3 regions of the Cupriavidus sp. GW823-FHT07A04 genome follow, and region 1 is predicted to be linked to each of the others. Evidence: predicted binding sites of a transcription regulator. Region 1 holds the regulator's gene; each other region holds the start of a gene.
The links. The regulator sigma-54, encoded in region 1, starts transcription at its own class of promoters, with help from an activator protein. The targets are predictions, from matches to a motif close to TGGCANGNAANCTGCTTT.

Region 1 (3,232 bases):
CGAGCGCCGCCGCGTGGAAATCGCCCGCGCGCTGGCCTCCGCGCCGCGCTTCATCCTGCTCGACGAGCCCTTCGCCGGCGTCGACCCGATCGCGGTTGGCGAAATCCAGCGCATCGTCAGCTTCCTCAAGGCACGCAATATCGGCGTGCTGATCACCGACCACAACGTGCGCGAGACGCTGGGCATCTGCGACCACGCCTACATCATCAGCGAAGGCGCGGTGCTGGCGTCCGGGCAGCCTGAGGACATCATCGCCAACGAGTCGGTGCGCAAGGTCTACCTGGGCGAGAACTTCCGCATGTAAGGGCGCGCGGCGCCTGCCGCGCATCGTCCCCCGGGCGGCTTCGGTGTCGCCTTTTATCCTTCAAACGATCATAGCGACACCAGCGATAGCAATTTCCGTTCCATCAGTACGGAAGTTGGGCATAAAATAGGTCGCATGAAACCGTCGCTACAGCTCCGCCTCTCGCAGCATCTCGCGCTTACGCCGCAACTCCAGCAGTCGATCCGGCTGCTGCAACTGTCCACGCTTGAACTGCAGCAGGAAGTGGAACAGGCGCTGACCGAGAACCCCTTGCTCGAGCGTGAGAACGACTGGCTGGACAGCCCGTTGCGCGTGTCCTCGGACGGCTCGGTGAACCTGCAGAGCGCGCCCGCGCCAGCGCCCGCCGATGGCCAGGGCACCAGCGAAAACCGTCCCGATGGCGCCCCCGAAGCCGACGACAGCTACTCCGACAGCAATGAGGATTACGGCAGCGACTGGAGCCTGGACGACTTCGCCCGCCGCCCGCAAGGCGAAGACGACGAAAAAACCCCGATGCAGCTGCGCGACGCCGAGCCCACGCTGCGTGAACACCTCATGGAACAGCTGGCGCCGCTCAAGATTTCCCTGCGCGACAAAGGGCTGGCTATCTTCCTGGTCGAGTCCCTGGACGATGACGGCTACCTGAGCACCACGCTCGAGGAAATCTGCAGCGAGCTGCCGGAGGAGCTCGAGTTCGAGGTCGACGAGATCCAGGCTGTGCTCACGCTGCTGCAGAGCTTCGATCCGCCGGGCGTCGGGGCACGCAACGCCGCCGAGTGCCTGGCGCTGCAATTGCGCAGGCTCAAGCATCCGCAGCGCGAACTGGCGCTGAGCATCGTCACCAACCACCTCGAGCTGCTGGCGGTGCGCGATTACACGCGCCTTAAAAAGGCGCTGCAAGTGGACGAACCGGAACTCAAGGCCGCACATGAACTGATCCGCTCGCTCGCGCCCTATCCCGGCCATGCCTACAGCCGGCCAGAAGCGGACTTCGTGGTGCCTGATGTTTTTGTTCGAAAATTGAGCGGCGGATGGATCGCCCACCTCAACCCGGATGTGATGCCGCGGCTACGCATCAACGACATGTACGCGCAGATTTTGCGCGGTGCAAAAGGCGATGCAGGCGCGGCCGGACTGCAGCAAAAGCTGCAGGAAGCACGCTGGTTGATCAAGAATATCCAGCAAAGGTTCGACACGATATTGCGCGTCGCACAAGCCATTGTCGAACGTCAAAAGAACTTCTTCACCCACGGTGAAATTGCGATGCGCCCCTTGGTTTTGCGGGAGATTGCCGATACACTGGGTTTACACGAGTCCACCATCTCTCGGGTGACTACCAATAAATACATGGCAACGCCGATGGGGACTTTCGAGCTGAAGTATTTTTTTGGCTCTCACGTATCCACAGAAACCGGCGGCGCGGCCTCATCAACGGCAATCCGTGCGTTGATCAAGCAATTGATAGGAGCCGAAGACGCTAGGAACCCCTTGTCCGATAGCCGGATTGCCGAATTGCTCGGCGAGCAAGGCTTTGTGGTAGCACGGCGTACCGTTGCCAAATACCGCGAAGCGCTCAAGATTCCCGCGGTCAATCTCCGTAAGACTTTGTAGCCGAGCTGCATCGCCTGCCTGATGCAGCTCTTTCAGAAGGAGAAACGCTATGAACTTCAAGATCAGTGGACACCACTTGGACATCACGCCCCCTCTGCGTGAGTACGTGGAAACGAAACTGGAGCGTATCGTCAGGCATTTCGATCAAGTCATTGGCGTAAGTGTGCTGCTCTCTGTCGACAATACAAAAGAAAAGGACCGGCGGCAGTACGCGGAAATCAATCTACATCTCAAGGGCAAGGACATCTTTGTCGAAGCGCATCATGAAGACCTGTATGCCGCTATCGACGCACTGGTCGACAAGCTCGACCGGCAGGTGATTCGCCACAAGGATCGCGTGCAGAGCCACGACCGTGAAGCGGTCAAGTATCAGATGGCCGCATCGCAGATGCAGCAATGACCGTGCCTGGCGGCCCACATACCGGGCCGTCGGTGTCAGTCCCTTGAAAAATGGAATCAAGCCGCGCCCAGAGCGCGGCTTTTTCGTTGCAGCCTACCCGATCGGGCCACACAGGGGATTCCGCAACGCATATGTACCAGTGTATGCTGTGCAATACATGGTTGACCGGCCTAGCCATTCCGGTGCATGCAGCACCGCTTGAGCGCATCGGCTATTGCAATGCACAAAGCGGAAGCGGGCCTGCTCTATAATGGCCAGACGCCCGACACCGGCATGGGGGGACACCCGGTGGAAACCTCGGGCCTTGGTTTTTTTACCTCTTTCCGCCCGGTGGGACGCCTCCTGGCCCCGGGCCTGCTTACTAGAAAACCCTGCGCATTCCACATGAATCGTTTGGCTAAATTGCTGCCACCCGGCAACATCAACCTCGACGTCAGCGTCACCAGCAAGAAGCGCGTGTTCGAACAGGCCGGGCTCCTCTTCGAGAACAACCATGGCGTAGCGCGCGCGACCGTGACCGACAACCTGTTCGCCCGCGAGTCGCTCGGGTCCACCGGCCTGGGCGCGGGGGTTGCGATCCCCCACGGCCGCATCAAGGGACTGAAGCAGCCACTGGCCGCCTTCATGCGCCTGGCCGAGCCGATCCCCTTCGAGTCGCCCGACGGCAAGCCGGTCGCGCTGCTGATCTTCCTGCTGGTGCCCGAACAGGCCACCCAGCAGCATCTGGAAATTCTCTCCGAGATCGCCCAGTTGCTGTCCGACCGCGAGATGCGCGAAGGACTGGCTACCCTGCCCACCCCCGACGACGTGCACCAGTTGCTGACGCAATGGCACCCTTGATCCGGCACTGAAAGCCCGTCCCTGAAAGCACCCGAATGGAACTCACTGGCGTCACCTCGCAGTCGATCTTCGACGAC
Region 2 (3,232 bases), on a different contig from region 1:
CTGCAACGCCTGGTTGAAGCGCGTCACCACCTCCGGGCGCACCTCCATGGAGGCGAAGCGCGCCGAGCGGCAGGCCTGGATGCACCGCAGGACATAGCGGGCCTGGCACTCGAGCATGAAAATGATGGAGTTGTGGCCCAGGTTGGTATTGGGGCCGTACAGCACGAACAGGTTGGGAAATCCCGGCGCCGTCATGCCGAGATACGCCTCGGGATCCTCGCGCCACTGATCGGCCAGGGTGTGGCCGTGGCGGCCGGTGATGCGGATCGGCGCGAGGAAGGAGCGGGCGTCGAAGCCGGTGGCGAAGACGATGGCGTCGGCCCGATGCCTGGCGCCGTCGGCCGTGACCACGGCGTCGGATTCGACGCGCTCGATGCGGGCGGTCTCGACATGGACGTTCGGCCGCTTGAGCGCCTGGTAGAAATCGTCGGAGATCAGGATGCGCTTGCAGCCGATCGGGTAATCGGGCGTGAGCTTGGCGCGCAGCACCGGGTCGGGAATCATGTGCGCGAGGTAGCGGCGCGCCAGCGTTTCCAGTTCCCGGTTGCGGCCGCTGTCCCGCTGCATGCGCCCGAAGCGCAGTTCACGCTGCAGGTAGAGGTGCCAGCGATGCAGCCGGGCAGTCCACGGGTGCCGTTCGAAGCGCGCCTGTTGTCCGGGCGTATAGGCCTCGCCGTTGCGCGGCAGCACCCAGTTGGCGCTGCGCTGGAATACCGTCAGCTTGCCCGCTTCCGGCGCGATGCGCGGGATGAACTGCAGCGCGCTGGCGCCATTGCCGATCACCGCGACCTGCTTGCCGCGCAGATCGGCGTCATGCCGCCAGCGCGCGGAGTGGAAGGCCGTGCCGGCAAAGTGATCCAGTCCTGCAATATCCGGTGTCAGCGGGCGGTTGAGCTGCCCGGTGCCGCTGACGAGGATGCGCGCGGCGATGGTGTCGCCGTTGCTGGTGCGCACTCGCCACAGGCAGGCGGCTTGGTCGTAGCGCGCCTCGGTGACCTCCGTGCCGAAGCGGATATGCCCGAGCAGCCCGAAGCGCTCGGCGCAGTGCTGCAGGTAGCGATGGATCTCCGGCTGGGGCGAGTATGCGCTGGACCAGTCCGGCTTGGGCGCGAACGAGAAACTATAAAGATGGGAGGGGATGTCGCAGCCGCAGCCCGGGTAGGTGTTGTCCCGCCAGGTGCCGCCCACCGTGCCGGCCTTCTCCAGCACGACAAAGTCGTCGACGCCGGCTTGCTTGAGCTTGATGCCCATGCACATGCCGGCCACACCGGCGCCGATGATGACGATCTGGTCCGCGCCGGGCGTCGTTGACGCTTTCAATGGGCTGTCTCCGTCGTGCTTTTTCTGGGTAGTCGCGGCGCATGCGGCAACGCCTTGGCGCGCAATCGAGAGGCCACCATAGAGCCGATTGCGGATTCGGGCAAGGCACGGCGCAACATGCGTGCCGCCATGTGCCCCAATCTGAATCAGCCGGCGGCGGCGCACAGGCTTGGTGCGTTACGTTTGCGCACTATCGTGGTGCGATAGGTGGCCTGGCGGCCTCTGGAGGCTCGCCAGGCCGTGTGCACAGCCTTGTATACAAGCTTGTATGCCATGGCATGCTAGTTGCAGAAGAGGTACCCGGGGTGCGTTGTTCCTTTATCCAACACGACAATCTGGGAGCTGCAATGAAAAGACGTGACATGCTGAAGCTGTCGGCGGTAGCCGCCGCGGCCTTGTTTGCAACGGCAGGCGTGAGCCCGCTGGCATTGGCGCAGTCCAAGGAGCCGATCAAGGTCGGTATCCTGCATTCGCTGTCCGGCACCATGGCCATTTCCGAGACTTCGCTCAAGGACGTGGCGCTGATGACCATCGACGAGATCAACAAGAGCGGCGGCGTGCTTGGCCGCAAGCTTGAGCCGGTCGTGGTCGATCCCGCTTCCAACTGGCCGCTGTTCGCCGAGAAGGCGCGCCAGCTGATCACCAAGGATAAGGTTGCCGTCACGTTCGGCTGCTGGACCTCGGTGTCGCGCAAGTCGGTGCTGCCCGTTTATGAAGAGCTGAACTCGCTGCTGTTCTATCCGGTGCAGTACGAAGGCGAGGAAATGTCCAAGAACGTCTTCTACACCGGCGCGGCGCCCAACCAGCAGGCCATTCCCGCGGTGGAATACCTGATGAGCAAGGAAGGCGGCGGCGCCAAGCGCTTCTTCCTGCTGGGCACCGACTACGTCTACCCGCGCACCACCAACAAGATCCTGCGCGCCTTCCTGAAGAGCAAGGGCGTGGCGGACAAGGATATCGAAGAGGTCTACACGCCGTTTGGCCACAGCGACTACCAGACCATCGTCGCCAACATCAAGAAGTTCTCGCAAGGCGGCAAGACCGCCGTGATCTCCACCATCAACGGCGACTCCAACGTGCCCTTCTACAAGGAACTGGGCAACGCAGGCCTGAAGGCCAAGGACGTGCCGGTGGTGGCATTCTCGGTGGGCGAGGAAGAACTGCGCGGCATCGACACCAAGCCGCTGGTGGGCCACCTGGCCGCGTGGAACTACTTCATGTCGGTCAAGAACCCGGAAAACGAAGCCTTCAAGAAGCAATGGGCGGCGTGGGTCAAGGCGAACAACCTGCCGGGCGGCGACAAGCGCGTGACCAACGACCCGATGGAAGCCACCTACGTGGGCATCCATATGTGGGCGCAGGCCGTCAAGAAGGCCGGCACGACCGATCCCGACAAGGTGCGTGCCGCGATGTATGGCCAGACCTTCAAGGCGCCGGACGGCTTCACCCTGACCATGGGCGAGAACCATCACCTGTACAAGCCGGTGATGATCGGCGAGATCAAGGGCGATGGCCAGTTCACGGTGGTGTGGAAGACGCCCAAGGCCGTGCGCGCGCAGCCGTGGAGCCCGTTCATCGCGGGTAACGAAGGCAAGCCGGACAAGGTGATGTAAGCAGGGCTCCCGCCTGGCGCTCTCCTGCTCCCCCGCTTGGCCTCGCGGCTGGTGAGAGAGGGGAGGGCGCCAGGCAGTGCCTTTGCCTCTTCGCATGCTGTCCGCCGCTTCGGCGCGGTGGCGGCAAATCGTCACGCCGATCAAGGTGACGCGCGTGCTTCGCCGCGCGCGACTCGCAAACCTTATGCACCGACCCTTATCGTTCTCTCTCGCTTCACGGTTGCGCGCCATGCTGGCCGCGCTGCTCCTGCTGGCTGCGTGCCCGCTGTGGGCCGCGCCGCTCACGCAGGCCGACCTGA
Region 3 (3,232 bases), on a different contig from region 1:
GTTTTCGCTTTTTCTTTGTACGGCGTTGGTTTTTGGACCCAAGAGCCATACGACATCCCCCTGCGGGGGCTGCCGGTCACTCTTCTTTGCGTCGGCAAAGAAGACTAACGAGAAGAAAGCCGACCCTGCCGGGCGCAGAGCAATAAGGCTGTTCAGCCTCGGTGGTTTCGTCGTACGGCCCGGAGTGCTGGCTGGCGGATCCTACCGGCTCAAAGGTCATCGTAACTGCATGACCCAATGGTCACGTGGTGGAGCCCCTGATCGCTTTGCTCGGTGAGCGTTCGACCATCTGCCGTTACCGGCACGAAGCGCCGCGACACATCGCCCGTCAATGGTTTCGTGGTGGGGCGGGCGCGGTGGTGAAGGTCTCGGGCTAATCAAGGCGGTGCCACCGCGCCCACGACGGAACCGGTGCGCTCGCAACTTCGTGGCCGGTCGCGCCGCGAGCGACAGACAGCTTGAAGCAAGTGGTGTCTACTACCGGGGGCCTCACCACGAATCCCGGAAGCTGGCAGATTCGTGGCCGGTCAAACCGGTACCGGCAGAAGCGAGCAGAACCGCTGGCCCTACGACGAAACCAGCGCCCTGCGCCCCCGCGATTGCTCTGCTCCCGGCAGGGTCGGCTTTCTTCTCGTTAGTCTTCTTTGCCGACGCAAAGAAGAGTGACCGGCAGCCCCCGTAGGGGGATGTCGTATGGCACTTGGGTCCAAAAACCAACGCCGTACAAAGAAACAGCGACCAACTCAGCAGGGGGATGTCGTATGGCACTTGGGTCCAAAAACCAACGCCGTACAAAGAAACAGCGACCAACTCAGCAGCGGGATGTCGTATGGCTCTTGGGTGCAAGCGCCAACACCGTTCAAACAAACAGCGCCACCCACCACCCACTATCCAAAACCCATTTAATCATTTGATCCATCCACCAATCCCCACCCCAATCAAGTAACCACCCCGCTTATTGCGCCGCATGCGCCCGCAATCCCTTCCCCCTCCTACTTCTAACCCCCTTCCTTGTTGCAACGCCGCAGCCTTGCGAAGTCACACCTGGCTCCCCGCAAACCGCCACCCGGCGCGGCCTTTGATCATTTGATCAAATTCCACCATCCACTTCATCAATTGATTGAGCCGCGGCGCACGCGCAGTTCCGGGTAAACGCGAAACCCAGCGCGGCCCGAATCCCGACGCGCCTTGTGGCGCCGTCGTTTGCGCCAGCTGGCACGCTCTTCGCAATAGAGGCCATACAGCCCACGCGAAGGAGCAGCGTCATGATCAACCAGTCGGTCCCCTTGTTTGAAGCCTCGCCCCGGTTCGTCCGCGTTGATGGCCGCACGCCCGAGGGCTTTGTGCAGTTCGCGTTCAGCGTGGCGGACCCCGAGCTCAATGTCGAGCTGATCATGCCCGAGCCGATGTTCGAGGCCTTCTGCAGCGTCAACCACGTGCGCTTCCTGCCGCCGGAGATCCCCGCGCCCGATCAGGACGACTGAGCACGGCCAGCCCCCACGCACCGGACCACCCACCGAACCACGCACAGAACCACCCACATAAAAACAGCAAGACCCAGGAGACCAAGCGATGCAAGTCGATATCAAGACCCAGCAGATCCAGCCGCTGCGCCAGACCTACGGCCATGTGGCGCGCCGCTTTGGCGACAAGCCCGCCTCGCGCTACCAGGAGGCCACCTACGATGTGCAGTCGGAAGTGAATTTTCACTACCGCCCGACCTGGGACTCGCAACACGAGATCTACGACAAGCGCCGCACCGCGATCGTGATGGCGGACTGGTACGCGCTCAAGGACCCGCGCCAGTACTTCTACGGCGCCTACGTGACGGCGCGCGGCCGCCAGCAGGACGCCACCGAGAAGAGCTTCGCCTTCGTGGAAAAGCGCGGCTTGCTGCAGGCGTTGCCCGCCGAATGGCAGGACCGCCTGGCCGACGGCCTGCTGCCGCTGCGCCATGTGGAGTGGGGCGCCAACATGAACAACTTCTATTGCGCCGACTACGGCTGGGGCACGGCCATCACCCAGGCCTGCACCTACTGCGCGATGGATCGCCTGGGCATTGCCCAGTACCTGTCGCGCATCGGCATGCTGCTCGACGGCAACACCGGTGTGGCGCTGGAGCGCGCCAAGGTGGCCTGGATGGAGAGCGCCGCGTGGCAGCCGATGCGCCGGCTGGTCGAGCGCAGCTTTGTGATCGAGGACTGGTTCGAGACCTTCGTTACCCAGAACCTCGTGCTCGACGGGCTCCTGTATCCGCTGGTGTACCAGCACGCCGACGCGGCCATCGTGCGCGCCTGCGGCACCGGGCTGGCGGTGCTGACTGAGTTCATGAACGACTGGCGCGAGGAGCACGCACGCTGGGTCGACGCGGTGATCCAGACCGCCGCGGCAGAGTCCGATGCCAATCGCATGCTGCTGTCCGGCTGGGCTCGCGCCGCACGCGCGCAGGTGGCCGAGGCGCTGGTGCCGGTGGCCGACACCTTGCTGGGCGAGGGCGGCGAGCAGGTGGTGGCGCTGTGCGTGGAGCAGTTCGACACGCGTCTTAACAAGCTCGGCCTTGCCGCCTGAGGAAACCGCCATGACCGCCAACGTCTATATCGCGCTGCAGAGCAACGACGACACCCGTCCCATCATCGAGGCCATCACCGAGGCCAACCCACACGCGGTGGTGTCGCAGTTTCCCGCCATGGTGAAGATCGACGCGCCGGGACACCTGACCATCCTGCGCGAACTGGTCTCCGACAAGCTCGGGCGCGACTGGAACCTGCAGGAGATCCACCTGAACCTGATTTCGCTGTCGGGAAACATCGACGAAGACGACGACGCCTTCACCCTGCACTGGAACGCCTGAATCGGCCCGCCCACAGCAAAAACAACGGAGACAGACAACATGGACGCACGCAAGAAGCTCAACCTGCGCGAGAAGTACGCCACGATGACGCGCGACCTCGGCTGGGAAACCACCTACGAGCCGATGGACAAGGTTTTTCCCTACGACAAGTACGAAGGCATCAAGATCCACGACTGGGATAAATGGGAAGACCCGTTCCGCATGACCATGGACGCCTACTGGAAATACCAGTCGGAAAAGGAGCGCAAGCTGTACGCGATCATCGATTCGTTCGTGCAGAACAACGGCCACCTCAACGTCTCGGACCCACGCTACCTGAACGCGCTGCGCCTGTTCCTGACCGGCGTGACGCCGCTGGAGTACGCGGCGCACCGCGGCTAC

Region 2: urtA (urea ABC transporter substrate-binding protein) is a predicted target of sigma-54. The motif match lies at 1,595-1,612, and genes of this name have one in related genera.
Region 3: AC1Q7Q_RS13885 (phenol hydroxylase subunit) is a predicted target of sigma-54. The motif match lies at 1,214-1,231, and genes of this name have one in related genera.

Annotation. Positions count from the first base shown of each region.
Region 1 is NZ_JBXAHA010000008.1:63,560-66,791, forward strand. It holds gene lptB (LPS export ABC transporter ATP-binding protein) at 1-304, shown strand, start outside; gene AC1Q7Q_RS15255 (RNA polymerase factor sigma-54) at 440-1,915, shown strand; gene hpf (ribosome hibernation-promoting factor, HPF/YfiA family) at 1,965-2,315, shown strand; gene ptsN (PTS IIA-like nitrogen regulatory protein PtsN) at 2,700-3,155, shown strand; gene hprK (HPr(Ser) kinase/phosphatase) at 3,191-3,232, shown strand, end outside.
Region 2 is NZ_JBXAHA010000001.1:318,013-321,244, forward strand. It holds gene AC1Q7Q_RS01460 (flavin-containing monooxygenase) at 1-1,320, opposite strand, end outside; gene urtA (urea ABC transporter substrate-binding protein) at 1,668-2,933, shown strand; gene urtB (urea ABC transporter permease subunit UrtB) at 3,118-3,232, shown strand, end outside.
Region 3 is NZ_JBXAHA010000007.1:100,875-104,106, reverse strand. It holds gene AC1Q7Q_RS13885 (phenol hydroxylase subunit) at 1,266-1,484, shown strand; gene AC1Q7Q_RS13880 (aromatic/alkene monooxygenase hydroxylase subunit beta) at 1,573-2,568, shown strand; gene AC1Q7Q_RS13875 (MmoB/DmpM family protein) at 2,579-2,851, shown strand; gene AC1Q7Q_RS13870 (aromatic/alkene/methane monooxygenase hydroxylase/oxygenase subunit alpha) at 2,891-3,232, shown strand, end outside.